DNA from 2 places in the Buttiauxella cochleicola genome. Region 2 is predicted to be linked to the other one. Evidence: predicted binding sites of a transcription regulator. Region 2 holds the regulator's gene; the other holds the start of a gene.
What was found. The regulator LexA, encoded in region 2, represses DNA repair genes until DNA is damaged. The targets are predictions, from matches to a motif close to TNCTGTATGTACATACAGNA.

Region 1: a site for LexA is predicted at 2,174-2,193, ahead of sulA (SOS-induced cell division inhibitor SulA). Genes of this name have one in related genera too.

What each region holds. Positions count from the first base shown of each region.
Region 1 covers NZ_JAJSOU010000007.1:10,784-27,109, forward strand. Annotated here, with positions in the region: gene yccS (YccS family putative transporter) at 1-1,383, shown strand, start outside; gene LVQ79_RS11070 (TfoX/Sxy family DNA transformation protein) at 1,380-1,994, opposite strand; gene sulA (SOS-induced cell division inhibitor SulA) at 2,215-2,724, shown strand; gene ompA (porin OmpA) at 3,084-4,163, shown strand; gene matP (macrodomain Ter protein MatP) at 4,269-4,721, opposite strand; gene LVQ79_RS11090 (AAA family ATPase) at 4,897-6,651, shown strand; gene fabA (bifunctional 3-hydroxydecanoyl-ACP dehydratase/trans-2-decenoyl-ACP isomerase) at 6,720-7,238, shown strand; gene rmf (ribosome modulation factor) at 7,498-7,665, opposite strand; gene pqiC (membrane integrity-associated transporter subunit PqiC) at 7,924-8,490, opposite strand; gene pqiB (intermembrane transport protein PqiB) at 8,487-10,127, opposite strand; gene pqiA (membrane integrity-associated transporter subunit PqiA) at 10,117-11,385, opposite strand; gene LVQ79_RS11120 (ABC transporter ATP-binding protein) at 11,402-13,309, opposite strand; gene rlmKL (bifunctional 23S rRNA (guanine(2069)-N(7))-methyltransferase RlmK/23S rRNA (guanine(2445)-N(2))-methyltransferase RlmL) at 13,315-15,432, opposite strand; gene LVQ79_RS11130 (YcbX family protein) at 15,557-16,326, shown strand, end outside.
Region 2 covers NZ_JAJSOU010000009.1:37,861-54,186, forward strand. Annotated here, with positions in the region: gene plsB (glycerol-3-phosphate 1-O-acyltransferase PlsB) at 1-1,897, opposite strand, end outside; gene LVQ79_RS13460 (diacylglycerol kinase) at 2,024-2,392, shown strand; gene lexA (transcriptional repressor LexA) at 2,501-3,109, shown strand; gene dinF (MATE family efflux transporter DinF) at 3,184-4,515, shown strand; gene LVQ79_RS13475 (CsbD family protein) at 4,673-4,882, shown strand; gene zur (zinc uptake transcriptional repressor Zur) at 4,970-5,485, opposite strand; gene LVQ79_RS13485 (cupin domain-containing protein) at 5,591-6,094, shown strand; gene LVQ79_RS13490 (conjugal transfer protein TraF) at 6,266-7,573, shown strand; gene dusA (tRNA dihydrouridine(20/20a) synthase DusA) at 7,668-8,666, shown strand; gene LVQ79_RS13500 (quinone oxidoreductase) at 8,880-9,863, opposite strand; gene dnaB (replicative DNA helicase) at 9,942-11,348, shown strand; gene alr (alanine racemase) at 11,513-12,592, shown strand; gene tyrB (aromatic amino acid transaminase) at 13,173-14,366, shown strand; gene aphA (acid phosphatase AphA) at 14,537-15,250, shown strand; gene LVQ79_RS13525 (MmcQ/YjbR family DNA-binding protein) at 15,603-15,956, shown strand; gene uvrA (excinuclease ABC subunit UvrA) at 15,962-16,326, opposite strand, start outside.

The DNA.
Region 1 (16,326 bases), on a different contig from region 2:
AGCTCTTCCCACATCCAGTACCAGGCACTGCGCGATAAGTTTCGCTACAGCGACATCATGTTTCGCTTTCAACGCCTGTTAACCATGCAATCTCAGGCCTGCTTGCAGCTTTCACGCTCCGTTTTATTACGCGTGAAATATCAACATGACCCACGGTTCGAGCGAGCGTTTACCCATCTTGACGCCGCCATTGAGAGATTAAAAACGGATCAGTCTCTGGCCAGTGAATTAAAAGCACTTGGCTTCCTGGTGAGTAATTTGCGCGCCATTGATGCTCAGTTAGCAACTATTGAATCTGAACAAGCCCTCGCCGCGCCGCACAGCGATATTGAAAACCGACTGTTGGATGATCGCTTAACTGGCTTTGGTGATATCTGGCAGCGATTAAAACGGAATTTAACTCCAGAATCAGCGTTATTCCGCCATGCGGTGCGCATGTCCGTTGTACTATGCGTCGGCTATGCGTTTATTCAATTCACCGGGTTAAAACATGGCTACTGGATACTGTTGACCAGCCTTTTTGTTTGCCAGCCTAACTACAGCGCCACTCGCCGACGCCTGGCTTTACGTATTATTGGCACTTTGGTAGGCGTGGCTGTCGGGCTTCCGGTATTGTTCTTTGTGCCATCAATTGAAGGACAGCTTGTTTTAATTGTGATTACCGGCGTGCTGTTCTTTGCTTTTCGCAACGTACAATATGCGCACGCCACCATGTTTATCACCTTGCTAGTGTTGCTCTGTTTCAACCTGTTGGGCGAAGGGTTTGAAGTCGCAATGCCACGTATCTTCGATACCTTATTAGGATGTGCCATAGCCTGGGCCGCAGTCAGTTTCATCTGGCCTGACTGGCGTTTTCGCAGATTGCCATTAGTGGTGGAGCGTGCATTTAACGCTAACTGCCGTTATCTGGATGCGATTCTTGAGCAATATCACCAGGGTCGTGACAATAGGCTTGAGTACCGTATTGCACGCCGGGATGCACATAACAAAGATGCTGAACTGGCTTCTGTTGTGTCGAATATGTCGTCTGAACCGCGTGTTTCACCGGAGATGCGGGAAACAGCATTTCGACTATTGTGCCTGAATCATACCTTCAACAGCTATATTTCAGCGTTGGGTGCACATCGTGAAAGACTGACCAACGAGGATATTTTGCTCCTGCTTGATGATGCTGTGTGCTACGTCGACGATGCACTTCATCACCTGCCAGCAGATGAAGAACGAGTACAAAAAGCACTTCAGGGACTATCTGAACGTATAACCACACTTGAACCGCAACCAGACTCCAAAGAGCCACTGGTGCTTCAGCAGGTTGGTCTGCTGGTTGCGCTATTACCTGAGATATCGCGCCTTCAACAACTTGTGTCGCAACAACACGATTAACGCCTTTGGCGTTTCTCGTAATGATGCCCCCACTCGACCAACTCCTGGCGCGTTGCCGCCGGGAGTGCAGCCTCATGAATTCCGCAAATAGCACCAGCTAATGCCAGCAATACCTGTACGCCAAGCCCTTTCTTAATGCCTCTAAGCTTTATCCAGGAGCGCTTTGCGCCGTAGGCATGAAGGGTACGTACATCGGCAATACCGACTTCCCACAACATCATTTCCAGACTGTGCGTTAAATTGGGTAAATCTTTAAGCCTTTGCTGAGCACGCTGCCGGGATTTTTGGCGCCGGGCACTGAATAGAGCATCCATTGACAGTTGCACTAGCTTTTCCCGATCGCTCCACAACCCCTCATCAACGCGGTAATAATTTAGTTCGATAGTACGTCCGCGTTTATTGTAGAGCAGAGGCTGCGAGGCTCGTTTAACAAAATAGACTTCCGTTTGTTCACATGCTCGCAGGTAGAGCTCCCCTTCTGAAACCATGGCAAACACAACATTTTCTACCGTCAGGCTATATCCACCAAATAGCGATCGACAGCCTATTTCCCCTAGTGGTGATAAGTATTCTTTGGACTGATGAATCCTTGCATATGATTTATTTTTCATGAATATATCCCTAAATATCATGTATTAACGCATCATCACAGTTTATTACCGCTTCCTGTAGTACGAAAATAAGTAACCTAATCACTCACCGCAATCACATTCTCACTTTCCGTCGAATTACATGATGAAATTGCGAGACACTTTCCGAAATTTAGATTGATCTTTATCCAAACAGGTATTACTGTATATCCATACAGTAACCCATCAGGCGGGATTAACTATGCATTCACATAACGTTCGAACTCAGGTTGCCACTGTTACAAATACTGTGCCTTCTGTGGCCCAGTCATCAGCAGGTAACAAAATTAAAGGGTTGATCAGTGAAGTGATCTACAGCGAAGATCAGCCATGGGTTACACAGCTGGTTTTATTGCCACTGCTTCAACAACTGGGGCAACAGTCACGCTGGCAGCTGTGGCTAACACCACAGCAGAAATTAAGTCGTCAGTGGGTACAATCAGCAGGTCTTCCGCTGGCAAAAGTTATGCAAGTGAGCCAGTTAGATCCACTTTTCACAGTAGATGCTATGGTAAAAGCATTGCAGACAGGAAATTACAGTGTTGTTATCGGTTGGTTACCTGAAGAATTGACGAATGAAGAGCATTCGCAACTGTCATCTGCCGCCGAAATAGGGAATGCGATCGGCTTCATTATGCGTCCAACCCGTATCTCGGAAACAGGGTGTCGACCACGAAGTGAGCTAAAAATTCATTCTAGTTTGTATCATTAAGTAAATTTAAGAGAATTCCTGGAACTTTTTATGAACTCTTGACAATCCATTGTGAATTATCAAGAATCCGCGTCCCAAGCCGCTCCAGGCGGCCTTCCAGCAAATCTTTAGAGTGTGAATTACGCGCAAAAATGTTAGAAAATGTTTATACAAGTCGTTTTTTTTCATATGCCTGACGGACTTCACACTTGTAAGTTTTAAACTACGTTGTAGACTTTAGCTCGCCAGGGTTGCTCTTCATAACACCGATTGATCGGTAGAGTAACAAGTGAGCATAAACTCGGGCGAAGGATTTAACCCTGGGCTTTAGAGCGATTTTAAAGCTCATGGCCTTTTTGGATGATAATGAGGCGCAAAAAATGAAAAAGACAGCTATCGCGATTGCAGTGGCACTGGCTGGCTTCGCTACCGTAGCGCAGGCCGCACCGAAAGATAACACCTGGTATGCAGGTGGTAAGTTGGGTTGGTCCCAATTCCACGACACCGGTTTCTCTAACCAGAACGGCTATGATAGCGGCATCGGTAATGGCCCTACTCATGAAAGCCAACTGGGTGCTGGTGCGTTCGGTGGTTACCAGGTTAACCCGTACGTTGGTTTTGAAATGGGTTATGACTGGTTAGGTCGTATGCCATATAAAGGCAGCGTAGAAAACGGTGCTTTCAAAGCGCAAGGCGTTCAACTGACCGCTAAACTGGGCTACCCAATCACTGACGATCTGGACATCTACACTCGTCTGGGTGGTATGGTATGGCGTGCAGATTCTACAGCTATGAATGCTGCTGGTAACCGTGTAAGCGATCACGACACTGGCGTATCTCCGCTGGCTGCTGGTGGTATCGAGTGGGCTGTTACCCGCGATATCGCTACCCGTCTGGAATACCAGTGGACTAACAACATTGGTGACGCTGCTACCGTTGGTACTCGTCCAGACAACGGCTTGTTGAGCCTGGGTGTTTCTTACCGTTTCGGTCAGGGCGAAGTTGCAGCTCCAGTAGTAGCTCCAGCTCCAGCACCAGCTCCAGAAGTACAGACCAAGCACTTCACTCTGAAGTCTGATGTTCTGTTTAACTTCAACAAAGCAACTCTGAAACCAGAAGGTCAGCAGGCACTGGATCAGCTGTATACTCAGCTGAGCAACCTCGACCCGAAAGATGGTTCTGTTGTAGTTCTGGGCTTCACCGACCGTATCGGTTCCGATCAATACAACAACAAACTGTCTGAAAAACGTGCACAGTCAGTTGTTGATTACCTGATCTCTAAAGGTATCCCAGCTAACAAGATCTCCCCACGCGGTATGGGCGAATCTAACCCAGTTACTGGCAACACCTGTGATAACGTAGCTCCTAAAGCTAAACTGATTGATTGCCTGGCTCCAGATCGTCGCGTAGAGATCGAAGTTAAAGGTATCAAAGACGTTGTAACTCAGCCTGCGGCATAAGTTACCGTTATAAAAAAACCCCGCTAAGGCGGGGTTTTTTGTTTTTATTCTTTGGTGGATACCCAGAACCCAAAAATAGAACTCTGGGTCAATACAACCGCCCCTCTACTCTTTGCCTAGCAAAGCCTGGAGATCCTGTTTGAGCGATGACATCTGATTGGCGTATTGCTCTTTACGCTCAGCATCTTCAATCAATTGCACAATAGTTTCTGAGAGAGTGCATCCTCGTCGATGAGCAAGCCCTGCTAACCGCTGCCAAACCAAATATTCAAGGTCGATGGACTTCTTACGGGTATGTTGATGCTCGGCATTAAAGTGCCTTTTACGCCGCGCACGGATAGTTTGCTTCATACGATTATGAAGCTCTGGATTCATATGTTTCTCAATCCAACTCAACACAAGCACAGGTTCATTTTCGAAGCGTAACAGTTCATCAACGGCTTCTTTCGCCGCACTAGCTTCGATGTAACGTGTAATTAATTCGCCTTCGCGGTGTTTTTTGACCAGATACTTCCACTTCCAGCCGCTCTCGAGATTTTCCAACTGTTGATATTTCATTGCGATCTCAGTGTGACCGTGTAACTCATTTCAGAATAACAGTTTTTTTTATTTTCGCTTACCTGAAAAATGAAAGCTGTGAGCTAAGTAAACTTGCCGCTCCGCATAAACCGTGTGCTGCCTTCCCTATTCTTGTATAATCGCGCCTTTGACATCTAATTAATAAATAGCGACTTTGACGACTAATCGACTTGAATGGCGTGCTCTTGTACCTGATACCGAAAGCTATCAGGAAATTTTCGCACAGCCTTATGATTCCGAAACTGCCCCTTTCTCCGCTGTGCAACCCCGTCTGTCTTACGGACTGGTGCAGCTCAGCCAACCGGTAGCCTCGGCCGATCTGATGCTGGTAAAAGCCGCTGAAGAAGCCGAATACCTTAATCTTATTACCGAAGCAGCACGCGAGTGCTGGTCGCATGACAACGCTCTGACGGGCGGTCATTATCTGGTAGAAGGCAGTCACGTAACGTTACGCCCGGCCGAGTCCGCAGAAGACAATTTTGCAGGGCTGTCTGAGGTTGTCGCTGCCGACTGGATTGAAGCGGACCAGCTGTTTGGCTGCGTGCGCCAGTTTGCAGGCGAAATTACTCTGACTCCAGGCCTGGTTCACCGTGCAAACGGTGGCATTCTGGTGCTGTCATTGCGCAGTGTGCTCGCACAACCGCTATTGTGGTTACGCCTAAAGCAAATGGTCATTCAGGGTCGCTTCGACTGGATTTCACCTGACGAAACGCGTCCTCTGCCAATTAATATTCCTTCATTACCATTGAGCCTGAAACTGATTCTGGTAGGCGAGCGCGAATCGCTGGCAGACTTCCAGGATATGGAACCTGAACTGGCTACTTCGGCGATTTATAGTGAATTTGAAGAAAATCTGCAGATCGCCTCTGCTGATGATATGGCGTTATGGTGCCAGTGGATTTACGCGGTAGCCAAATCAAAATCTCTGCCTGCCCCTGCAACTGATGCATGGCAAGTGTTAATCCGTGAAGCCGTGCGTTATACCGGCGACCAGGAAACACTGCCGCTATGCCCATCGTGGATTAGCCGTCAGTTGCGCGAAGTTGCCGCCTTTACTGAAGAAAAAAGTTTCGGTGCTGACGAACTAACGCAAATGCTGGCACAACGTGAGTGGCGTGAAGGTTATCTTGCTGAACGTATGCAAGATGAAATTCTGCTTGAGCAGATCCTCATCGAAACTGAAGGTGAAATGGTCGGCCAGATCAATGCCCTGTCGGTGATTGAGTTCCCAGGGCATCCACGTGCATTTGGTGAACCTTCTCGTATCAGCTGTGTGGTGCATGTCGGTGATGGTGAGTTTACTGACGTTGAACGCAAAGCGGAGCTGGGCGGCAATATTCATGCGAAAGGCATGATGATCATGCAGGCATTTTTAATGTCTGAGTTGCAACTTGACCAGCAAATCCCCTTCTCTGCATCTCTGACTTTTGAACAGTCTTATAGTGAAGTGGATGGCGACAGTGCCTCAATGGCCGAACTTTGCGCATTAATCAGTGCACTGGCAAATGTACCTATTTATCAGCATATTGCGGTGACAGGTTCCGTAGACCAGTTTGGTCGAGTGCAACCCGTTGGCGGTCTGAATGAGAAGATCGAAGGTTTCTTCCGAATTTGCCAACAACGCGAGTTTACCGGCAAGCAAGGCGTGATTATCCCGGTTGCCAACGTGCGTCACCTTTGCCTGCATCAGGACGTTCTGGATGCTGTAGAACAAGGGCAATTCACCATTTGGGCCATCGATGATGTCACTGATGCACTACCCTTATTAACAAATCTGCCCTGGGATGGCGAAGGGCAAAATACGCTCATGCGTGCGGTACAAGAGCGAATCGCTCAGGCATCCGCGCAAGATATTCGGCACCGCTATCCATGGCCACTGCGTTGGCTCAATTGGTTCAATCAAAACTGATCGGACTTGTTGAGCGTACACGTGTTAGCTAACATGCGTGCTTCATTACAATAAGGCTTACTGTAAACATGGTAGATAAACGCGAATCCTATACAAAAGAAGATCTTCTTGCCTCTGGTCGTGGCGAACTGTTTGGTGCTGAAGGCCCACGTTTGCCTGCGCCATCCATGCTGATGATGGACCGCGTCGTCAAGATGACCGAAGACGGTGGTAACTTCGATAAAGGTTACGTTGAAGCAGAATTAGATATTAATCCTGACCTGTGGTTCTTCGGTTGCCACTTTATCGGCGATCCAGTAATGCCTGGTTGCCTGGGTCTGGATGCGATGTGGCAGCTGGTAGGTTTTTACCTCGGCTGGTTAGGCGGTGAAGGTAAAGGCCGTGCACTGGGCGTGGGTGAAGTTAAACTCGCGGGTCAGATCCTGCCGACAGCGAAAAAAGTCAGCTACCGTATTCACTTCAAACGCGTTATCAATCGCCGCCTGATTATGGGCCTGGCAGATGGTGAAGTGTTGGTTGATGGCCGTGTAATTTACACCGCCACCGATCTGAAAGTGGGTCTTTTCAAAGACACCACCGCTTTCTAAGCCTGATTTTATACCCAAAATAATTCGAGTGGCATCGAGGCGGCAAGAGAGCAAGTCCCGATGAGCTTACATAAGTAAGTGATTATTCGGCCCATCCATGCGCCTCACCCCTTCGGGGCGCTGGTAACAGCGTTCAAATCTGCTCCAGGCAGATTTGTCGGGCGCGTGAACGAGCCAACAAAGATGCAGCTCGAAGTATGAAGGGTATAAACGCGAAACCTCCGCTATGCGGAGGTTTCTTTTTCTAAAGAGACAGTGATTACGCGGTAACCGCCCTGTCTTCCATGGCTTCTCGCCAGCCTCCCATCCAGTACGACCTTTGATTCAGTGTCTGATAGGGACACATCTCTTTGGAGCGTCCGACGATACCTGCTTGATAACCACGTTGATGAGCCCGTTCCAGGCGATCTCGTTTTTGTCTCTTCATGCCTCGTTTCCCTCATTTCTATATAATCTGGTGGAAAGAAAACAGTGGCCACAAAACGTGCAACCACATATAAGCAATAACTCCTAAAGCCTCTATCGTCAATGCGCAAAATTCACGCCAATGTCATAAATGTGAGCTACAAGAGTTTTGTTTTGCACAAAAAGTGTGAGAACGCATGGGTAACAAATTAATGCCAAAAGAAAAGCTGCGTTCCGCTTTGTAGGCGAATGACGCAGCTTTTTTGTGCTACTGAGATGATTAGTTAAAGCGAGTCAGCTCACCAGCGATACTTTTCGCTTCTTGCTGCCAGGCCTGAGCTAAGGTTTTCACCATGGCATCATAACCATCAGCTTCTTGCTTCAGCTCAACGTGGAACGGACGTTTAATCAATTGCCCCTGATGTTTGAGCAACCACTCGCCACTTACAATCACTTTCCCGTCATAACGTCCGTGAAAACCGGTCACGTTAACATTCAGAGTATCCTGATCGTTGCCTAGTGGTTGTGATGCCACAACCCAACCAGGTAACGCGCTACTCAGATTGCTGACAAGAGTATTTCGCAATTGCTGATCCAACGGACTTGCCCACAAATTGCTGGAGGCAATGACGTACTGCACCTCACTGGTCTGATAAACCACGCCATTGCCAGCGAGGTAATCAGGAACCGCAACCTGCTCTACCCACAATAAATGGGTTCCAGGCTGGCTCACGGCCTGCATAGCAGGTGCGGAGCTTTGAGGTAGCTGGTAATAGGTCTTTCCATTATCGCTGCTGCTACAGGCCGTTAGAGCCAATGCAGCAAAGAGTGGGAGCCATTTTTTCATTCTTTCGCCCTCTTCGGCTGGGGATCTTTTTTATCCTTCGCTTCAAAGACCAGCGAATTGCTCTTATCGTTCAACGTGCGCAGTACAGGCTGCAATTCACGCAGAACCTGATCAAGACGCTGCATATCGGCCACCATCTTGTTGTAGGCCGCAGAACCCGGCTGGAAGCCCTGCATACTGCGATTAAGTTCACGCAGTGTCGACTGCATATCTTCAGGCAAAGATTGCATCGACTTATTCGCGGTAATCTTATTCAGATTATCGAGCGTCTGCTGCAAGCGCTTCATGGTTCGCTGACTTTCCGCAAGCGAATTGGTGGTTTGTTCAATCATCGGATTGAGCGGCAAGTTGTTAATCTTATCCAGTGTCTCCAGCAAGCGTTGTTGGATTTGCGCCAGTCCACCACTCATCGTTGGGATTATCGGGTAACCCGCAAATGTCGGTAACTCGGTTACCGGCGGCGCTTTAGGATTGAAATCCAGGTCGATAAACAGTGCCCCGGTAACAATGCTGCCCGTTTTCATAGACGCTCGTAAACCACGTTTAATCAACGCTGTCATGTTGTCCTGGATATGGACATCATCACCGACAAGATTTTGCAAACGCTCAGGTTCAAGACGGATCAGAACCGGAATACGGAAGTCATCATTGATCTTCTGGCGCATCCCATCGGTAAAGAATGGCACCTTAGCCACGGTTCCCAATCGAATGCCGCGGAACTCAACTGGTGCTCCTGGCTGCAGGCCACGCACTGAATCTTTAAAGAACATCAGGTAGTCAATGTGATCGGTATACAGAGAATCCTGAATGCTTTTCTGATCGTCGAAGAGATTGAACTCGCTACCCGGTTTCGCAGGTTTACCAAGCTCCCAGCCTTCTGGTACGTCAAAACTAACACCGCCGCTAAACAGCGTGGTAAGAGACCCCATCTCTACGCGCATACCTTGTGAAGACATATCAACGGCAATGCCGCTGTCTTTCCAGAAGCGTACGTTACTGGTCACGAGGCGATCGTTTGGCGCACTGATGAATAGCTGATAACTGATGCTACGTTTCGCCGCATCAAAGGTACTCGTTTCTACTGAACCAACTCTATAGCCACGGAACAGCACCGGGTCACCTGGAGAAAGCTGCCCTGCTTTATTACTGTCGAGGGTAATGCGGATACCTTTAGCATCAGGTGGTGCCAGTGGAGGAGCATCCAGCAAATCATATTTAGCGGATTGCGACCCCTTATTGCCCGGTTGCAGTTCGATATATGCACCAGAGAGCAGAGTACCAAGCCCGGAAATACCTTCACGCCCGACTTGCGGCTTAACGACCCAAAATACTGTGTCATTATGCAGAAGTTTTTCCATGCCCGAATTCAGCCGGGCTGTAATTTCGACATGAAGCAAATCGTCTGACAGCACCGCGCTTTCAACCACGCCCACATTCACACTGCGGCTTTTAATCATGGTTTTCCCACCTTCGATGCCTTCGGCATTAGTGGTAATCAGCGTGACTTCAGGCCCTTGATGGCTGTAGTGATAAAATAAGATCCACGCGCCGATTAGCACGGTTACGATAGGGAAAATCCATACCGGGGACCAATTTTTCACCTTTGCTACTTTTGCTTCCCCGCTTTTATTTTCCATGCTCAGACGACTCCTCATGAGTTGAATCCGGTGCGCGATCCCAGGACAAGCGAGGGTCAAAGGTCATCGCTGCAAACATTGTCAAAATCACTACTAATGCAAACATCACGGCTCCGATCGCCGGGTAGATACTCATCAATCCTCCCATACGCACCAGGGCCGATAATACCGCTATAACGAACACATCGATCATTGACCAACGCCCGACAAATTCGACCACCTCGTAGATCAAATGCATTCTTTCACTATCACGCTGACCGTGGCCTTTAGCATCCCAGCACAACCAGGCAATCGCTAACATTTTCAGTGTCGGAACCAAAATACTGGCGATGAAAATAACTCCAGCAACCGGATAAGAGCCTTCGCTCCACAACAAAATAACCCCGGCAATAATCGTCGACGGGATTTTGCTGCCCAATACTTCGGTTATCATGATGGGCAATATATTTGCGGGTAGGTAAAGCATAATTGAAGTCAGCAACAGAGCGAGTGTCCATTGCAAGCTATGACGGCGACGAACGTACCCTTTGGTTTCGCAGCGGGGACAAATTTCCTGATCCTCTGGCACGATTGCTGTGCAGCATGAACAAGAACGCAGCCCCTGGCGAAGGCCTGATACACCGACTTTAAGCGGTACCGAAATCGCCGGCTCAGGCGCAATATCATCCCAAAGCCAGCGCCGGTCCACACACTGGAAAGCCCGCAGTTGCAACACACAGAACAGGCACCACGGAATAAAACTGCTCCCGACACCAATATCGCCGTAAGCCATTAATTTGACGAAACTCACCAAGACGCCAGCAAGAAAAATTTCAGCCATACCCCAGGACTTTAGCTGGAATAGGATTCGTGCCAGGCGCTTTTTAAGAGTTAGTGGTAATGCCACCTGGTTAACTAATAACAAAATCGTGATTAAACAGAACGTAGGCACCGCCTGCACAAAGACCATAAAGAAAGTGCCGAGGCTTGCGTAGTCTTCGTTGAACATGACGCCAGGAATTTCAAGCAGCGAAACTTCACTGCTGAGTCCTGCTACTTTCATGTTGATGAAGGGAAATAGGTTGGCGAGCAGCAACATAAACAGAGCTGCCAGCGCATAAGCTGTAGGACGTTGACGTGGTGAGGACCACTGAGTGAGAAGTGTTGTACCGCAACGTGGACAGACGGCCTTATGGCCGTCCTCCAATACCGGTAGCGCAACCAGTAAGTCACATTGTGAGCATAATATGTGTGAACGATGATGATGCGTGGCACACATATCGTGTCTCCTTGTGTTACGCGCCGTTTTTCAGAGCTTCAAGATATTCCCAGCGTTCAAAAGCCTCTTCCAGTGCTTTTTCTGCCGTGGTCAGGTCGCTCAATGTTTTTTGTGTGACGTCGTGTGGCTGGTTGAAAAACTCAGCATCTCCGACCTTAGCCTGGATAGCTTCCAGTTCCGCTTCAAGTTGTTCAAGACGTTGTGGTAATTGCTCTAATTCACGTTGCAGGTTATAGCTTAGCTTGCTACTTGCACGTTTAACAACTTCCGCCTTTGCTGGCTGGTTGTTTTGCGCCTTATCTGCCACAGAGTGGCGCAAAGTTTGCGCAGATGCCTGTTGACCTTTGGCGTCATGATAACCACCGACGTAACGACCAATCTTACCTTCGCCTTCAAAAATCCAGCATTCAGTAACAGTGTTGTCCACAAATTGACGATCGTGGCTCACCAACATGACCGTGCCCTGGTAACCATCAATCAGCTCTTCAAGTAATTCAAGCGTTTCGACATCCAGGTCATTCGTCGGTTCATCGAGAATCATCAAGTTGCTTGGTTTTAGGAATAACTTCGCCAGTAAAAGGCGGTTACGCTCACCACCAGACAACGCACGAACCGGAGTCATGGCGCGTTTCGGGTGGAACAAGAAGTCCTGCAAGTAACCCAGTACATGGCGTGGCTTGCCATTCACCATCACTTCTTGCTTACCTTCTGCCAGGTTGTCCATTACCGTACGATCAGGATCAAGCTCCGCACGGTGTTGGTCAAAGTACGCTACTTCAAGCTTGGTACCGCAATGCACACGCCCGCTATCCGCTTTCAACTGATCTAACATCAGTTTCAACAATGTGGTTTTGCCACAGCCGTTTGGCCCCACCAGCGCAATTTTGTCGCTGCGCTGCACCTGGGCTGAGAAATCGGATACCAGATTTTTGTTAGCGATCTGGTAAAACACGTTTTCCATTTCAAAGACGATCTTGCCGGAACGCGCCGCTTCACCAACTTGCATTTTAGCGCTGCCCAACACTTCACGACGAGCACTACGTTCGTTACGCATCGCTTTCAAGGCACGCACACGGCCTTCGTTACGCGTACGGCGTGCTTTAATGCCCTGACGGATCCACACTTCTTCCTGCGCAAGTTTGCGATCAAACTCGGCATTTTGCAGATCTTCAACACGCAAAGCTTCTTCTTTTGCCAGCAGATACTGATCGTAATCGCCAGGGTAAGAAACCAGTTTGCCGCGATCAAGATCGACGATACGCGTCGCCATATTGCGAATAAATGAACGGTCGTGCGAGATGAAAATAATGCTGCCCTGGAACTCTTTCAGGAAACCTTCCAGCCAGTCGATAGCTTCGATATCCAGGTGGTTGGTTGGCTCATCAAGCAACAAAACGCGTGGAGAACTCACCAGCGCACGGCCCAGTGCCGCTTTACGCAACCAGCCGCCAGAAAGTGCCGACAGTTCAGTATCAGCTTCCAGGCCTAATTGTTCGAGCACTTCGTTGATGCGGCTATCCAGTTGCCAGAGGTTCTGATGATCCAAAATCTCCTGGATACGCGCCATTTCATTGAGGTTTTTATCGCTCGGGTCGGTCATCACTTTATGGGAAATATCGTGATACGCCTTGAGGTACTCTGCCTGCTCTTCCACGCCTTCCGCAACGAAGTCGTAAACCGTGCCCGCGACATTACGCGGAGGATCTTGTTGCAAACGCGCGACAATCAAATCCTGTTCGTAAACCATGCGCCCATCATCAAGCGGCACTTCACGGTTGAGGATTTTCATCAGTGTGGATTTACCTGCACCGTTACGGCCAACCAGACAGACGCGTTCGTTTTCTTCAATATGAAGTTCGGTGTTATCTAACAACGGTGCGTCACTAAACGACAACCAGGCACCGTGCATACTAATCAATGACATGACAATTAATCCTTGGCTACGTGAGTAACGAGCCAGCAGTTATGAATTTGGCGATTACGGGCAAAATCTTGTGACAAGGTTTTCTGCGTGATTTCCTGAGCACTCAAGCCCAGATTAGCCAGCCCGTCAAAGTCCATTTTGAAGCCACGTTTATTGTTGGAGAACATAATGGTGCCACCCTGGCGCAACAGACGCTTAAGGTCTTTCATCAGCACGATATGGTCGCGCTGGACATCAAAAGATTCTTCCATACGTTTTGAGTTTGAGAACGTCGGTGGATCGATAAAAATCAGATCAAACTGTTCATCGGTTTCACGCAACCAGCCCAGGCAATCAGCCTGAACCAAGCGGTGTGCACGGCCACTCAAGCCGTTAAGACGCAAGTTACGCTCAGCCCACTCAAGGTAAGTACGAGACATATCAACGGTGGTCGTCGTTTTAGCGCCACCTAACCCTGCGTGAACTGTCGCGCTGCCGGTATAAGCAAACAGATTAAGGAAATCTTTCCCTTTGCTCATTTTGCCCAGCATTTGGCGCGCGATACGGTGGTCGAGGAACAAACCGGTATCAAGATAGTCAGTCAGGTTGACCCACAGACGAGCGTTATATTCGCTCACTTCCATGAAGTCGCCCTTCTCATCCATTTTCTGATACTGGCTTTTCCCTTTCTGACGCTCACGGGTTTTCAGAATCAGACGGTTGGATGGTAATTCCAGTACAGACATTGTTGCAGCGATCACATCAAACAGACGCTGACGTGCTTTATTAGCATCAACCGTTTTCGGCGGCGCATATTCCTGGACCACAACCCACTCGCCGTAGCGGTCAACAGCAACGTTATAGTCTGGCAAATCGGCATCGTAAATTCGGTAGCATTCGATGCCTTCCTGCCGCGCCCATTTATCGAGTTTTTTGATATTTTTGCGCAGGCGGTTCGCGTAATCGTCAGCGATCTGACCTGATTGCGCACCCGTGCTGGTGGCAGATAATTGATAGTTTTTCTGCACACAATCCAGCGGGCCGTTCTTCGCTTTAAACTGGCGTTCGGCGCGCAGTTGCAGGCAGCTTAGCAAATCCGGAGATGCACTAAACAGCGACAAATTCCAGCCGCCAAAATGGTTTTTCATATTGCGGCCAAGCAGGCTGTGCAACGCAATCAACGCAGGTTCGCTATCCAGACGCTCGCCGTATGGCGGGTTACTGACCACCGTACCAACCGGGCCTTCCGGCAGCGGATTGGTCAATTTAGCCACGTCTTTGACTTCGTAGCTGATGATATCGCCCAGACCCGCACGACGGGTGTTGGCGCGGGCGCGTTCAATCACGCGTGAGTCGTTATCCGAACCATAGAAACGCGAAGTGTATTCGCCGAGACCTTTACGTGCACGAACCTGCGCTTCGGTGGTGATCTCTTTCCACAGATCGAAATCATGGTTCGCCCAACCAAGGAAGCCCCAATGTTTGCGATGTAAACCAGGCGCACGATCGGTGGCGATCATCGCAGCTTCAATCAACAGCGTGCCGGAACCGCACATTGGATCGAGCAGCGGAGTACCCGGCTGCCAGCCAGAACGCATCACAATGGCCGAGGCCAGCGTTTCTTTAATAGGAGCAGCACCAGTGCTATCGCGGTAACCGCGCTGATGTAGACCTTCGCCGCTTAAATCCAGCGCGATGCTGGCGGTATCTTTGTTCAGCCTAACGTTAATGCGCAGATCTGGCTGTTCACGTTCAACGTTCGGACGCGGCAAGTTTTTACGCGTGAAGGAGTCAACAATCGCATCCTTCACTTTTAACGCGCCATATTGACTGTTACGGATGACGTCATTCAGGCCACTGAAATGCACTGCAAATGTGGCATCCGAGCCAAACAATGCAGGCCAGTCGATGGTCTGTACGCCCAGATATAAATCCAGGTCGCTATAAACACTGCATTCATTTAATGGCAGCAAAATGCGGGACGCAAGGCGGCTCCACATCAAGCTTTGATAGAGCAGACGTGAGTCCCCCTGGTAATGTACGCCGCCCTGAACCACCTGGCATGCTTGCGCACCAAGGCCCTCCAGTTCAGTTTTTAATAGCTCTTCAAGCCCACGCGCCGTACTGGCAAACAGAGAATTCATATCGTCACTTAATCAGGTATAAAAAGAAAATTGTGGCGCATTATAGCCAATCCGCCACGCATGTCATAAAGTTGGCCTCTTATATTCTCTTTTTCTTCATTTATGCAAGGAGCGCGTGCGTATCATGATCACCCTATCCCAGCTTTATATTCACCCGGTGAAATCGATGCGCGGCCTTGCGCTCTCCCATGCACAGGCAACAACCAGCGGCTTAGCTTTTGACCGCATCTTTATGGTGACAGAACCTGACGGCACTTTTATTACCGCACGTCAGTTCCCGCAGATGGTGCTATTTACTCCGGCCATTATTCACGATGGTCTATTTTTGAGTGCGCCAGACGGCAGTTCCGCCACAATACGCTTTAGCGATTTCCGGCCTGAGGCTGCGCCAACGGAAGTCTGGGGAAACCATTTCACCGCCCAAATTGCGCCAGATGACATTAACCAATGGCTAAGCGGTTTTTTCTCACGCCCGGTACAGTTGCGCTGGCTGGGTGAAAATTTAACGCGTCGCGTTAAACGCCATGAAGAGGTACCACTCTCTTTTGCCGACGGTTTCCCATTCTTGCTGGCTAATGAAGCATCGCTGCGCGATTTGCAAAATCGCTGCCCAGCGAGTGTAAAAATGACGCAATTTCGCCCGAATATTGTGGTCACCGGCGCACAAGCCTGGGACGAAGATAGCTGGCAAGTAGTACGGATTGGCGGCGTCACCTTTGATGTAGCAAAACCATGTAGCCGCTGTATTTTCACCACCGTCAGCCCGGAGCGTGGCCGCAAACATCCGAGTGGCGAGCCGCTGGCAACGTTACAAAAATTCCGTACCGCACTGGACAATGGTGATGTCGATTTTGGCCAAAATCTGATTGCCCGCAATAGCGGTGTGATTCGTGT
Region 2 (16,326 bases):
TGTGGCGATGCTGCGTGATAATTGCAGCCAGCAGAGAAGGTAACACCAGCATATGCAGGATGTTGTTACGGTAGTAAGTCATCAGCACTGCCTGCTCACGCGGCAGAATGATGATGTCACCAATCGTATCTTTCTCTACTTCAAACTTATTCATCTGCAGCGCGTGTTCGATAAGCGCTTCTGCTGGCTGGTCTGGTGCGGTAGCGTCCGGTGAATACGGCACATTACGCAACAGGCTCAGGTAACAGTTGAGCTGTTCGGTCAGTTGTTCGCGCGTCAGTGAACGCTGGCGCGATGCCAGGAGCGCGGTACAGCACAGGTTCATGGCGTTTGCCGCGCCTGCATTGTTAATACGCACCATCAGTTCGGCAGCAATTTCATTAACCGTTGGCGTTAACCATGCCGGGCGGATGGCCTCAATCGGGTCGATTGAATCACGCCACTCAGGCACTCGCTGGTTGAGGAATGTCATCAACGGCATTGGTTCGCCGAAGTTAACATAGCCCTGGCCGAGGTTACGCAGCTTGCTCAGCCCACGTACCATCTGCATGAAGCTTTCTTTTTCTTTAGTCGCACCGCGCAGTTCTTTCGCGTAAGTCCCCACTTCCATTACATGCTCGTAGCCAATGTAAATCGGCACCAATGTAATTGGACGTGTACCGCCGCGCAGCATGGCCTGAATGGTCATCGACAGCGTGCCGGTTTTCGGGTCTAGCAAACGGCCGGTACGAGAACGGCCACCTTCCACAAAGTATTCAACGGAATAGCCACGGCTGAACAGCTCGCCAAGATATTCACGGAACACGGTGGAGTAGAGTTTGCTGCCCTTAAAGGTACGGCGAATAAAGAACGCGCCCAGGCGGCGGAAAATCGGGCCGGCTGGCCAGAAATTCAGGTTGATACCCGCTGCAATGTGCGGAGGAACCAGCCCCTGGTGATAGAGCACGTAAGACAGAAGCATGTAGTCCATGTGGCTGCGGTGGCAGGGCACATAGACAATCTCATGGCCGTCATGAGCCAGTTGGCGAACGCGTTCAGCATTGTGAACGTTAATGCCCTGGTACAAACGGTTCCACGTCAGACCTAATACGCGGTCGGTCAAACGAACGGCTTCATAAGAGAAGTTCGCCGCAATCTCTTCCATCAAGGCAACAGCATTTTGCTGCGCTTTTTCATGGGAGATTTTCTTGCTGCGCGCTTCATCTTCTACTGCACGGGCAATAGCTTTTGAAGCCAAAAGCTTATTGAACAGATCCTGACGTACCGGCAGACGCGGGCCAACAGTCGCTAAGCGCTGGCGAGCAAAGTGCATACGCGCCACGCGTGCCAGTTTTTGGGCGATTTTTTTGTCTGTACCGTGATCGGTTGCCATCTGGCGCAGCGAAACAGGTGCAGAGAACCGCACAAAGCTGTCGCGCCCAAGCCAGGAGACTGCGAAGAATTTCTGAATGCCGTTAAGCATCTTCAGTGGCGGGTTAACTTCGCCTTTTTCGCGACCCGGAGAGCGGCCAAACATCACCGATACCGGCACCATCTGCACATCCAGATTTGGATTGCTGCGGTGCAAGTCGAGATAATCATGGAACAGCTTGATCGACTCTTCTTTTGGCGTGTAATAAGTGAACACACGCGGGCCGCCATGGATAAAGACATAGCGCGGCAATACCGCACCGTCGATCTCTAACGGCTCGAGAGGGTCGGGCAAGTTGTGCGCGAGGCATTGCGCGCGCAGGGTTAATAAGTCCGCCTTTGAGTTATAAGGCAGAACGTACATTATTGGGCGTGTGGGATCTAAGCCCAGTTCGGCCTGTGGATCTGCCGGAATGGACTTGCTCTTTACCAGAACGCCTAATGGTAAATTAAGTAATTTGTAGTAGATTCTTGGCCAGCCTGACATAAACGATGTAAAGCCTCAGGTTAATGATGCAAATTCGCCGCAAGAATATCAGAATCTCACCCAGATTTCTGTGGCGTTATAATTTTGACAAGCATTGATGCAAATAATTTGAAAAGGTTTCCTAAAATGGCGAGCAGTACCACTGGACTTACCCGTATCATCAAAGCCGCAGGCTACTCATGGAAAGGGCTCAAAGCAGCCTGGATCAACGAAGCAGCTTTCCGCCAGGAAGGCGTTTCTGCTGTTATCGCCATTGCCATCGCATGTTGGTTAGATGTCGATCCCATTACCCGCATTCTACTTATCGGCTCAGTCGTGCTGGTCATGATTGTCGAGATCCTCAATAGCGCTATTGAGGCACTTGTCGACCGTGTTGGCACTGATTATCACGAGCTTTCAGGACGCGCCAAAGATATGGGCTCGGCCGCTGTATTAATTTCAATTATCCTCGCAGTAATTACCTGGGTCACGCTGCTTTGGTCGCATTTGCGGTGATCTTTCCAGAATAGTTAAGTGCCTGGTTTTTTGCTTAATTTGTGGTTCCAAATTGACCTTTGACTGTATATACTCACAGCATAACTGTATAAACACCCAGGGGGCGGAATGAAAGCGTTAACTACCAGGCAGCAAGAGGTGTTTGATCTTATTCGGGATCATATCAGCCAGACCGGCATGCCACCGACTCGTGCCGAGATTGCTCAACGTCTGGGGTTCCGTTCTCCGAACGCCGCTGAAGAGCATTTAAAAGCACTTGCCCGTAAAGGTGTGCTTGAAATTGTTTCTGGTGCATCCCGTGGTATCCGCCTGTTGGTGGAAGAAGTGACTGGTATTCCACTGGTTGGGCGTGTTGCTGCAGGTGAGCCACTCCTGGCACAGCAACATATCGAAGGCCATTACCAGGTTGATCCTTCACTGTTCAAACCAAATGCCGACTTCTTGCTGCGCGTCAGCGGTATGTCAATGAAAGACATCGGCATTATGGATGGCGACCTGCTTGCGGTTCATAAAACTCAGGATGTGCGTAATGGCCAGGTTGTTGTCGCGCGTATCGATGATGAAGTTACCGTTAAGCGCTTAAAACAACAGGGCAATACAGTTCATCTGCTGCCAGAAAACAGTGAGTTTGAACCGATCGTGGTAGACCTGCGCGAGCATAACTTCTCAATTGAAGGGCTGGCTGTTGGGGTTATTCGCAACGGCGACTGGCTGTAAAATCTCTTTAGGTGATGCGCATTTAGAATGCGCATCACTGCCTTAATTCTCTTTGATCTCCTTCAGGAGAGGTCATGCAATTATTCTCCACAGCGGATCGTGCGCTCTGGCGCCTCGCTTTACCCATGATTTTCTCCAACATTACTGTTCCGCTGCTTGGCCTTGTCGATACGGCTGTGATTGGTCATCTGGATAGTCCTGTTTACTTGGGCGGTGTTGCCATTGGTGCGACAGCAACCAGCTTCCTGTTTATGTTGCTGCTGTTTTTACGAATGAGTACCACAGGCTTAACTGCTCAGGCTTTTGGCGCCAATAATCCCTCAGCGTTAGCTCGTGCACTGGTGCAACCACTATTGCTGGCACTTGGGGCAGGGGTGGCAATTGTCTTACTGCGCGATCCCCTCATTTCACTCGCTTTACAAATTGTTGGTGGCAATCAGGATGTGCTCGTACAAGCACAACGCTTTCTTGAAATCCGCTGGCTAAGTGCGCCAGCCTCGCTTGCCAACCTGGTTCTACTAGGATGGTTGTTAGGGGTTCAATACGCACGAGCTCCGGTTATCTTGCTGGTAGTCGGCAATGTTCTGAATATCGTACTGGATGTGTGGCTGGTTATGGGGTTGCACCTTGATGTTCAAGGGGCGGCACTTGCGACTGTCACTGCTGAATACGCGACATTTTTCATCGGATTGCTGATGGTGAAGAAGGTTATGGGCATGCGTGGTATCAGCTTTGAGATGATTAAGCAGTCCTGGCGTGGCAATGTTCGGCGCTTACTGGCGCTCAATCGGGACATCATGTTGCGCTCGTTATTACTGCAAGTGTGCTTTGCATCAGTGACCATCTTTGGTGCGCGCTTAGGTAGCGAAATTGTCGCCGTCAATGCGGTATTAATGACGCTTCTGACGTTTACCGCTTATGCGCTTGATGGTTTTGCCTATGCCGTTGAAGCCCATTCCGGGCAAGCTTATGGCGCAAAGAATCGCGGCCAACTACTCGAGGTTTGGGGTGCTGCCTGTCGCCAGGCGGGTTTAGTCGCGCTCATGTTTGCCGTGGTGTATGCCCTATTTGGCGAGCAAATTGTTTCTCTTCTGACGTCCATTCCCCAATTACAGCTACAGGCCGATCGCTATCTCCACTGGCAGATTGTATTACCCGTAGTCGGTGTCTGGTGCTACTTGCTGGATGGGATGTTTATTGGCGCGACAAGGGGAGCTGAGATGCGTAATAGCATGGCGGTTGCCGCTGTTGGTTTCGGGCTAACGCTCTTCACGGTTCCGTATTTAGGCAACCACGGGTTATGGCTTTCTGTGGCGGTATTCCTTGCTCTGCGGGGGCTGGCGTTAGGTTGGATTTGGCGTCGTCACTGGCAGCAAAATAGCTGGTTTAACAACGTACAAAGTTAAGCCGTATGGTTAAAGATTCTTAGTTTTCTCCGTACCACCATATCCTTGACTACAATTATTATCACGTCCAGCAGATAGAGTGGTGTTGGCCAAATGGCAGCACATTGGACGTTGGTAATTTTTTAGCAGTTCTTCCCCGAACGATGAGGATATTATTATGAATAAAGACGAAATCGGCGGTAACTGGAAACAGTTTAAAGGCACAGTAAAAGAGAAATGGGGCAAACTGACTGACGATGATATGACTGTCATCGAAGGCAAACGCGATCAGCTTGTCGGTAAAATTCAAGAGCGTTATGGGTACGAAAAGGATAAGGCAGAGGAAGAAGTCGTTGATTGGGAAACTCGCAACAAATACCGTTGGTAATTAGTTTCCCTTAGATGTGTTAGTTCTCAAGGCTACCCTGCCCAGGTACATGGATGTACCGTTCCATTCAACTCAAATCCAACCAATCTAACGTGACTTCTTTTTACTCTGAATGGAGTGGTCATGCCCGCAAGCATCCGGGTGGCTACAAGCTTCAACTTCTGCACACGCGCTGCATAAACCATGCGCCTCAATAACGTTATGATGCAGAGCAAACCCTAACTGGGCCGCCAGTTGGTGCATGATATCTTCCACACCTTCCGCACTACGCTCCTTCACCGCACCACATCGATCACAAATAAACATCGCAGATGAGTGAGTTGGCTGATCGATAAGATTGCACAACACATAGCTGTTGGTGGACTCTACACGGTGTACAAAACCTTGTTCGAGCAGAAAATCGAGCGCACGATACACTGTCGGGGGTTTAGCTTGCGGTTCGCTGGCACGCAATAAATCCAGCAAATCATAAGCACTGATAGCGCCTGCTTGCTGAGTCAGCAAACGCAATACTTCAAGACGTTGTGGTGTCAGGCGCACATTACGCTGCTCGCATAGTTTTTCAGCCTGCGCTAACACGTTTTGTGAAGTCGTGATGTCCATCAGTATTCCCCTGTAGATTAGCCCTACACTTTATCACAACGCGCAAAAAACGCCGAGTGGTGCGCTTAGCCACAACCTTTTGAGATGACTATCCCGGAGTTTGTTATGAATAAACCTGATTGCATTCGCCACTGGAAGGAAATAGAAGGTGACGATGATTCGACTTATCCAGACAGCGCAGAGCGGTTTTCTATTGGCGCGCCACTGGCCCGCAAGCTGGGTCTTAATCGCCTGGGAATTCATCATGAGCGCCTGCTACCAGGTCGCCGCACATCTTATCCTCATGCTGAAAGCAGCGAAGAAGAGTTTGCTTATGTGCTCGAAGGGCATCCACAAGTGTGGATTAATGGGCACCTTTACCCACTTGAACCTGGCGATAGCGTTGGTTTCCCCGCTGGAACAGGTACCTGCCATACCTTTATCAACAACACAGAGCATGAAGTCCGACTGCTAATTGTGGGGGAGGCAAATAAAGCTGAGAATCGAATTTATTACCCGCTAAACCCAGGCTATGCCGCACAGCGACAGGATCGATGGATTGATCATCCCCCCCAATTTTTCGGCCCACATGACGGTCAGCCTTCACGAAAACCGAACGGTAAACTATAAATAAGTTTGCATGGAAATTTTGAACTCATAATCCTGAAGGATAGAAACGGGATTCCGATGGGCGAAACAGCCCACTTTTCAGCCTTTTATTCACAGCAATAGTCCGCCTCTGTTCAGTCATAACTGGCAGGGGCAGTTATTACATCTGATCAACAGACGGACGTGTGGTGAATGAAAAAAATGAAAACTTTGGCGGCGTTTAGCGCCGCATCTTTATTTATGGCAAATCACGCTTATGCGGCGGGCACATGGTCTGAAGCACGAAGTGATGCAATGGGTGGTACTGGTGTCGCTTCCGCGAGCTACGGAAGTGGGGTGCTTACGAACCCCGCGTTGCTGGCTAAGGCTAAGCAGGACGACACAGTGACGGTTATTCTACCGTCTGTGAGTGCGCAAATTACGGATAAAGATAATCTGCAGGATCAGATTGATGACATTAGCGATAAGGTTGATCAATACAAAAACGTTATCGACGATCTCACCCTGCAGGATATCCTTTTAAATCCAAATGGTTCGCTCAGCCAGTTTCAGAGTGCTGCGGGCGATCTGGCTGGTGAGCTGAATGATCTGAAAGGAAAAACGGCAAACGCGAAGGCGGGTGCCAGTATCGCAGTCAGTATTCCAAACGACGTGCTTTCAGTGGCTTTTGTCGCAAAAGCCTATGCGCGTGCGCATGTTAGTTCTTCCATCGATCAGCAAGATATCGATTATCTCAATAGCATCGCCGGTTCTCGGGCAGTGGCCGGGGGCGTTGCGTTTGATGCCGCTATTAATGGCTCCGATGTTATCACCAGCAATCTGAATTCTACTGCTTCTGGCCGTGCGGCTATTGTCTCTGACTATGGCGTGGCGCTTGCGAAGGAGTTTGATCTCGGTGGAGTGCCGGTTTCTTTTGGCGTCACACCGAAGTTGCAAAAAACCTGGCTCTATAACTACACCACCTCGATTTATAACTACGATAGCAGTGACTGGAATAGCAGCCGCTATCGCAATGATGATACCGGTTTCAATGTGGATGCGGGCCTGGCGGCCGATTTCGGCGAAAACTGGACGGTTGGTCTGAGCGGTCAGAACCTGATTTCGCGTGACATTGATACCAAAGATATTCTGATCACCAATGGCAGAACCGGTGAGACAACTAACTACAAAGACACGTACCAGATTCGTCCATTGGTGACGGCTGGTGTAGCCTGGCATAACGATCTCATCACCCTTAGCGCCGATGGTGATCTCACCGAAACCAAAGGCTTCAAAAGCGAAGAAGACTCGCAGTACGTTGGCGTCGGTGCAGAAATTACGCCGCTGCCATGGCTTGCCGTGCGTGCGGGTTATCGTGCCGACGTCAAATCAAACGACAGCAACGTCTTTACCGGCGGTGTTGGTTTTGCGCCATTTAATCGTGTTCATGTTGATTTAATGGGGCTATACGGCGAAGACCAGACATGGGGGGCCGGAGCGCAGCTTAGCGTTACCTTCTGATAAAAATAGCAGTCGGGACGAGCGGGTGTCCCGACGCTGCTTTATGCTATAGTAGCGACCCTTTTTTAACCGTAGCCCGTAAACGCCAGTGCCTATGTCCTCACAAATCAGCCAGACTCCTTTCCAGCCACATCGTTTCTCTATTGCGCCGATGCTTGACTGGACCGATCGCCACTGCCGTTATTTTTTGCGTCAGTTATCTAGCCAGACACTGCTGTACACCGAAATGGTGACAACCGGTGCAATTATTCATGGCAAAGGGGACTATCTGGCGTACAGCGAAGACGAGCATCCTATCGCGCTGCAATTAGGCGGTAGCGATCCGGCTGCATTGGCTATTTGCGCGAAACTGGCGCAAGAGCGCGGCTACGATGAAATTAACCTGAACGTGGGTTGCCCGTCAGATCGTGTGCAAAATGGCATGTTTGGCGCGTGTTTAATGGCGGACGCGCAGCGCGTTGCCGATTGTATTAAAGCGATGCGTGATGTGGTTTCTATTCCGGTTACTGTCAAAACGCGTATCGGCATTGACGACCAGGATAGCTACGAATTTCTCTGCGATTTTATTGGCACGGTAGCCGGGAAGGGTGAATGCGAGATGTTTATCATCCACGCCCGTAAAGCCTGGCTTTCTGGTTTAAGCCCGAAAGAAAACCGTGAAATTCCACCGCTGGATTACCCGCGTGTTTATCAGTTAAAGCGTGATTTCCCGCATCTGACGATGGCGATTAACGGTGGAATTAAAACGCTGGAAGAAGCTAAAACGCATCTGGAACATATGGACGGCGTAATGGTGGGGCGCGAAGCCTATCAAAACCCTGGCCTGCTGACGGCGGTTGACCGGGAGATTTTTGGTATTGATTCGCCGGAAATCGACACCGTTGCAGCGGTTCGTGCCATGTATCCGTACATTGAGCGTGAACTGGCAAACGGCACTTATTTAGGCCATGTCACTCGCCATATGTTGGGACTTTTCCAGGGTATTCCGGGTGCGCGCCAATGGCGTCGTTATCTGAGTGAAAATGCCCATAAAGCCGGTGCAGGAATCGACGTTGTGGAACATGCTTTGTCGTTGGTTGCGGATAAGCGCTAAATTTTAGCAGCAATAACCGTGTGAATTGCTCAGGTATTGCGGAGTTGATCACAACCTCGCATCTTTCTGGCTAAGTTCGCGGGCTGTGGGATATCAATTATTTACCAAACCTGACATTATTACCGGGTTGCAAAAAAACGAATTCATCGCGCTGTACCCTACATACAGAGCGAACAAAAAAGAATGGGCTTCCCTCGGGAGGCCCAAATTCTTTTATGGAATCAGCAAACTAGAACCTTGCGTGCTGCGGCTCTCAAGTGTTGCATGAGCCAGTGCAGCATCGCTCAGGGCAAACTTCTGGCTATCCGCCACATCCACTTTTATCACGCCGCTGGCAATCAACGAGAACAGCTCGTTGCACGCTTCTTCCAGCTCTTCACGCGTGGTGACGTAACCATTTAGTGACGGACGCGTAACATACAGCGAGCCTTTCTGGTTCAGGATCCCCAGATTCACGCCCGTCACCGGGCCGGAAGAGTTCCCAAAACTCACCATCAAACCTTGCCGTTGCAGGCAATCGAGCGACGATTCCCAAGTATCTTTCCCGACCGAGTCATAAACCACCGCCACTTTCTTGCCGCCGGTTATCTCTTTCACGCGTTCGACAAGATTCTCTTCGCGATAGTTAATGGTTTGCCAGGCTCCGGCTTTTTTGGCGCTTTCTGCTTTTTGCGCAGAACCGACAGTGCCAATTAATTTGGCACCCAGCGCTTTTGCCCACTGGCAGGCAATCAGCCCCACGCCGCCGGCTGCGGCATGGAACAAGAAAACTTCGTTGGCTTTAATATCGTAGGTTTTACGCAGCAGATAATAGACCGTCAGCCCTTTAAGGAAGGAAGCAGCAGCTTGTTCGAAAGAGATAGCGTCCGGGAGTTTTGCTACTTTATCTGCCGGTACGTTATGAACACTGCTGTAAGCGCCAAGTCCTGACTGTGCATAGACCACACGATCGCCAACTTTAATATGTGTTACCGCGCTGCCAATTTTACTGACTACGCCCGCAGCTTCAGTGCCGAGGCCGCTTGGTAGCATCGGAGGTGGGTATAAACCGCTGCGAATATAGGTGTCGATGTAGTTGATACCAATCGCTTTGTTCTCAACCTGGACTTCGTTTTCTGCGGGTGCGGTTGGGGTGAATTTAACAACTTTTAAGACTTCTGGTCCGCCGTGCTGACTAAATTCAATGCGTGTTGCCATGAGAACTCCTTCTGTTTCCTCGGAGGGAGATAGAGTAAACTCTCGTCTCTCTTATCTGATTTTGGTAACGCCCTCACTATGGCAGGAAATAAACCCTTCAACAAACCGAAAGAACCCCGCGATCGTCAGATGGAAGGGCTGAAAATGCCGCCACATTCTCTGGAAGCGGAGCAGTCGGTGTTGGGCGGTTTAATGCTGGACAACGAACGCTGGGATAACGTTTCCGAGCGCGTCGTGGCTAACGATTTTTTCAGCCGTCCACACCGCATGATCTTCACCGAAATGCAGCGTTTGCTCGAAATGAGCAAGCCAATCGACCTGATCACGCTTTCTGAATCTCTGGAACTTCAGGGCAACCTGGAAAGTGTCGGTGGTTTCGCCTATCTGGCCGAATTATCAAAAAATACGCCAAGTGCTGCGAACATTAGTGCCTATGCTGATATCGTGCGCGAACGTGCCGTAGTGCGTGAAATGATTTCTGTGGCGAATGAAATCGCCGATGCCGGTTACGACCCTCAAGGGCGAACCAGTGAAGATTTGCTCGACCTCGCCGAATCCCGTGTGTTCCAGATTGCTGAGAGCCGTGCGAATAAAGACGAAGGCCCGAAAAGTATCGACCAAATCCTCGAAGCGACAGTCTCGCGTATCGAAACGCTGTACCAGACGCCACATGATGGCGTAACGGGCGTCGACACCGGCTACCAGGACTTGAACAAGAAAACAGCGGGTCTGCAAAAATCGGATCTGATCATTGTGGCGGCGCGTCCGTCGATGGGTAAAACCACCTTTGCGATGAACTTGTGCGAAAACGCCGCGATGTTGCAGGAAAAACCGGTGCTGATTTTCAGCCTCGAGATGCCCGGCGAACAAATCATGATGCGTATGCTTGCGTCGCTGTCACGCGTCGACCAAACCAAAATCCGTACCGGCCAGCTTGATGATGAAGACTGGGCGCGAATTTCCAGCACCATGGGCATCTTGCTTGAAAAACGCAACATGTACATTGATGACTCCTCAGGCCTGACGCCAACGGAAGTGCGCTCCCGCGCGCGCCGTATCTACCGCGAACATGGTGGCCTGAGCCTTATCATGATCGACTACCTGCAATTGATGCGTGTGCCGTCGCTGTCCGACAACCGTACGCTGGAAATTGCCGAGATTTCGCGCTCACTAAAAGCGCTGGCAAAAGAGCTACAGGTGCCAGTAGTGGCGCTCTCGCAGTTGAACCGTTCTTTGGAACAACGTGCCGATAAACGCCCGGTGAACTCCGACTTACGTGAATCCGGCTCCATCGAGCAGGATGCCGACTTGATTATGTTTATCTATCGTGACGAAGTTTATAACGACAACAGTGACGAGAAAGGCATCGCGCAAATCATCCTCGGTAAGCAGCGTAACGGCCCAATCGGCACCGTGCGCCTGACGTTTAACGGGCAGTTCTCGCGTTTCGATAACTATGCAGGCCCTCAGTACGACGAAGACTAAATCCTCTTCATCCTTCGTGCCACAACTGTGTTGGCTGCGTTCACTCGCCCGAATCACTTACTTTAGTAAGCTCATCGGGACGAGTTCTCTTGCCGCCTTGTTGTGAAACGAATGATTTTGAGGATTTGTGGTATCCCATATTTAATTTTTAGCAAGGAACGAACATGCAAGCGGCAACCGTAAAAATTAACCGCCGCGCTCTGCGACATAATCTGCAACGCCTGCGCGAACTGGCTCCAGCCAGCCGTATGGTGGCGGTTGTGAAAGCAAACGCATATGGGCATGGTCTGCTGGAGACAGCCCAAACACTGACCGATGCTGATGCCTTCGGCGTGGCCCGTCTTGAGGAAGGTGTTCGCTTGCGTGCGGGTGGGATCACTCAGCCCATTCTGCTGCTGGAAGGCTTCTTTAATGCAAGCGACCTTGCGACCATTGCCGAGCAAAATTTCCAGACTGCCATCCACTGCATCGAACAGCTTGAAGCACTGGAACAGGCTGAGTTAAGCCATCCGATTACCGTGTGGATGAAACTGGATACCGGCATGCATCGGTTGGGTATCTTGCCTGAAGAAGCAGAGGCGTTTTATCAGCGTCTCTCCCGCTGCAAAAATGTCAGCCAGCCGGTGAATATCGTCAGCCATTTTGCCCGTGCAGATGAACCAGAATCTGACGCCACACTGCGCCAGCTCGATATTTTCAATTCGTTTACCGCGGGCAAGCCTGGAGAGCGTTCTATTGGCGCATCTGGTGGCATCCTGTTGTGGCCAGCCTCGCATATGGATTGGGTTCGCCCAGGCATTATCTTGTACGGCGTTTCTCCGTTGGAGCAACAATCGTGCGGCACAGATTTTGGTTGTCAGCCGGTGATGTCACTGACTTCCAGTCTGATTGCGGTGCGTGCGCACAAAGCCGGTGAAGCGGTCGGTTACGGCGGTACATGGATTGCCGAGCGCGATACTCGTCTGGGTGTGGTTGCTATTGGTTATGGAGATGGCTACCCGCGCGCAGCGCCTTCTGGCACCCCTGTGCTGGTGAATGGTCGTGAAGTGCCAATTGTCGGGCGTGTGGCGATGGACATGATTTGTGTCGATCTTGGCCCGCAGTCAGCAGACAAAGTGGGTGATAGCGTGGTGATGTGGGGCGATAGCCTGCCGGTTGAACGTATTGCTGAAATCACAAAAGTGAGTGCTTACGAACTTATCACGCGCCTGACGTCAAGGGTTGCTATGGAGTATCTGGACTAGTTTTCTGGCTTTCCCCCTCACCCTCGGGGCTGTCTCTTAGTCTCATCGTTTTAAGTTGGGAGACAGTTCCGTTCACCCGGTGTTCCGTGTTTCATATAGCGATTGAAGCCGGAACCAAAGGTCAACGTCAAAACCCAAAGACAGCACCGAGCGGGTTTTGACCTTGTACCCGGTATAAATTGCCCCCAGTGTTCCCCATAAATCAGGGTTGAGCTGCCGGGAGCAGCGAAAGAGAGCGATCCGCCGGGAGCGAGTCGCGAACGACCCTGATGTTGGGGATAAGCTGGGGTTTACCGCGCAGCGGCAATTTAATGACCGGGCGCCAGGATTATCAAGGAGAGGGCGTTCTCTCCTTGATACGTTCACCGTTTTCGGGAATGAAAGAGATAACTGAACGCACGGGTGAACGGAAAATCAACGAGGCTTAAAGATCTCACCCTGACAAGATTGCCTGAGTGAGTTGTGTATAAGAGACCGCCCTCAGGGAGAGGGGTGTTTCTAAGCATAAACCCCTCGATCTCGCCCCAACTTCCGGTTTACATTGGTTGTCCGCGACACTGTAAACCAGGAGAACCTCACCGTGTTTCAAAAAGTTGACGCCTATGCTGGCGACCCAATCCTTTCCCTTATGGAACGTTTCAAAGTTGATCCGCGTAGCGACAAGGTCAACCTCAGCATTGGCCTCTATTACAACGAAGATGGGATCATCCCGCAGTTGCAGGCCGTGGCTCAAGCTGAAGAACGCCTGAATGCTACGCCGCATGGCGCATCTATTTACCTGCCAATGGAAGGTCTGAACAGCTACCGCAGCGCGATTGCTCCGCTGCTGTTTGGTGAAAACCACCCGGCGTTGCTGGAAGGCCGTATCGCCACTATTCAAACACTTGGTGGCTCCGGTGCGTTGAAAGTGGGTGCGGATTTCCTGAAAACTTATTTCCCAAATTCCCAGGTGTGGGTCAGCGATCCGACCTGGGAAAATCATGTCGCTATCTTTGGCGGTGCGGGTTTTGAAGTGAATACCTACCCGTGGTTCGATACCGAGACCAATGGTGTGCGCTTCGAAGCATTGCTGGAAACCCTGAATACCCTACCTGCACAAAGTATCGTACTGCTGCATCCGTGCTGTCATAACCCGACAGGTTCTGACCTGACCGATTCCCAGTGGGATGCAGTCGTCGAAATCCTTAAAGCTCGCGAGCTGATTCCTTTCCTTGATATCGCTTATCAGGGCTTTGGTGCAGGCATGGAACAAGATGCTTACGCGATTCGTGCAATTGCCAGCGCCGGGTTGCCAGCGTTGGTCAGCAACTCGTTCTCGAAGATTTTCTCGCTGTATGGCGAGCGTGTCGGCGGCCTTTCTGTTGTCTGTGAAAACGCGGAAACTGCAAGCCGTGTACTGGGTCAGCTAAAAGCGACCGTACGCCGTAACTACTCCAGCCCGCCAAACTTTGGTGCGCAGGTGGTGGCGTTGGTGTTGAACGACGAACAACTGAAAGCCAACTGGCTGGCTGAAGTAGAAACCATGCGTCGCCGTATTCTTGATATGCGCCAGGCTTTGGTTTCCGTGCTGAAAGCGGAAATGCCAGATCGCAACTTCGACTATCTGCTGCAACAACGTGGCATGTTCAGCTATACCGGCCTGAGCTCGGAACAGGTTGACCGCCTGCGTGATGAGTTTGGCGTGTATCTGATCGCCAGCGGGCGGATGTGTGTCGCAGGACTTAACAGCAATAACGTACAGCGTGTGGCACAGGCGTTTGCAGCTGTAATGTAAGTACTCACTTACTTTTAATCTTAAAAAGGCGATGTGTGATCATCGCCTTTTTCTATGATAAATCTTGAAAAATTCCTTCCTCTGGCGCTTTCGCATCGGTATGGTCGAATTGATTTTTGACCATCTGTTCTGCTTTATCACCCTCACTAATCATAATTAAAGGGAAAATGATGCGTAAGCTAACTATGGCATTAAGTGCCGTTTGTTTGTTATTGGGATTGAATCAGTCTGTTGTTGCTAAGGAATCTGTACCTGCTCAGCTCAACCCTGGTGTGACTGTTGCACAACTGGCTCAGCAAGTTCCTGTTCACTGGGTTTCCGTTGCTCAAATTGAAAATAGCCTGTTGGGGCGTGCCCCGATAGCGGTTGGTTTCGATATTGACGACACGGTGCTTTTCTCAAGCCCTGGCTTCTATCGCGGGCAAAAAGAGTTTTCTCCAGGGAAACAGGATTACCTGAAAAACCCTGCTTTCTGGGAAAAAATGAACAACGGCTGGGATGAGTTCAGTATGCCAAAAGAAGTGGCGAAAAATCTTATCGCCATGCACCTCAAACGCGGCGACAGCATCTACTTTGTGACAGGCCGCAGCCAGACCAAAACAGAAACCGTGACCCAAACGCTACAAAATGATTTCCTGATCCCGCAAGCCAGCGTTAACCCGGTTATTTTTGCTGGTGATAAACCTGGGCAAAATACGAAGACGCAGTGGCTGAAAGATAAGAAAATCAAAGTGTTCTACGGTGACTCAGACGGCGATATTACTGCTGCTCAGGACGTAGGTGCGAGAGGTATTCGCCTGCTACGCGCTTCAAACTCCAGCTATCAGCCATTGCCAAAAGCAGGGGCATTTGGCGAAGAAGTGATTGTTAACTCTGAATATTAATTTACCCGTCATACTTCAAGCTGCAGGTGTGTTGGTTGCGCTTACTCACCCCAGTCACTTACTTTAGTAAGCTCCTGGGGTGAGTTCACTTGCCGCGTTACTCGGCAAAGCCTCGCCTCTGTCGAGGTCAGCGCAAGCGCTGCTCAAAAGGCTAAAGCCTTTTGTCCTGCAACTCGAATTATTTAGGGTAAAATCGGTTTTAATGACGCAATACCAATCCCATCGCCGTTTTTTTCATCAAAATTTCCCCGTTGAGTTTTACCTTTTGGCTAGTTGCTCGCACACTTAGAGGTGCCAGCGACTTAAACTGGCCAGCACATCGTTTTCACGGGAGTCTCTCAAGGGGAATAAAATGACCAATTCGGAGCTATTGCAGTACTGCATGAACAAACCCGGAGCGGAACAAACGGTTCATAGCGACTGGAAGGCCACACAAATAAAGGTGGCGGATGTGATGTATGCGATGGTGCATGACGTGGAAGCACGCCCGGCAGTGTCGTTAAAGGCGAGCCCGGCACTTGCCGACTTGTTACGTGAACAACATAGTGATGTGCATCCTAGCGCGCATTTGAACAAAGCGCACTGGAGCACGCTTTATCTGGATGGCTCGCTTCTGGATTCACAGATTTACTATCTGGTTGATGCCTCTTATCAGCAGGCATTATCGCTGCTGCCTCAGCAAACCAGGCAGCAGCTTTCTGACTGATTCGACTATTTCAGCAAAGGCTTAAGGAAACGAGCGGTATGTGATGCCTCGCATTCCGCCACGGTTTCAGGCGTACCGGAAACGAGAATTTCGCCCCCGCCGCTACCGCCTTCTGGGCCAAGGTCAACAATCCAGTCTGCGGTTTTAATCACGTCCAGATTATGCTCGATAACCACAATGGTGTTGCCCTGGTCGCGCAACTGATGCAGAACTTCCAACAATTGCTGAATATCTGCAAAGTGCAGGCCAGTCGTCGGTTCATCGAGGATATACAACGTTTGCCCGGTGCCGCGCTTAGAAAGCTCACGCGCCAGTTTCACACGTTGTGCTTCACCGCCTGACAACGTCGTTGCTGACTGCCCAAGACGAA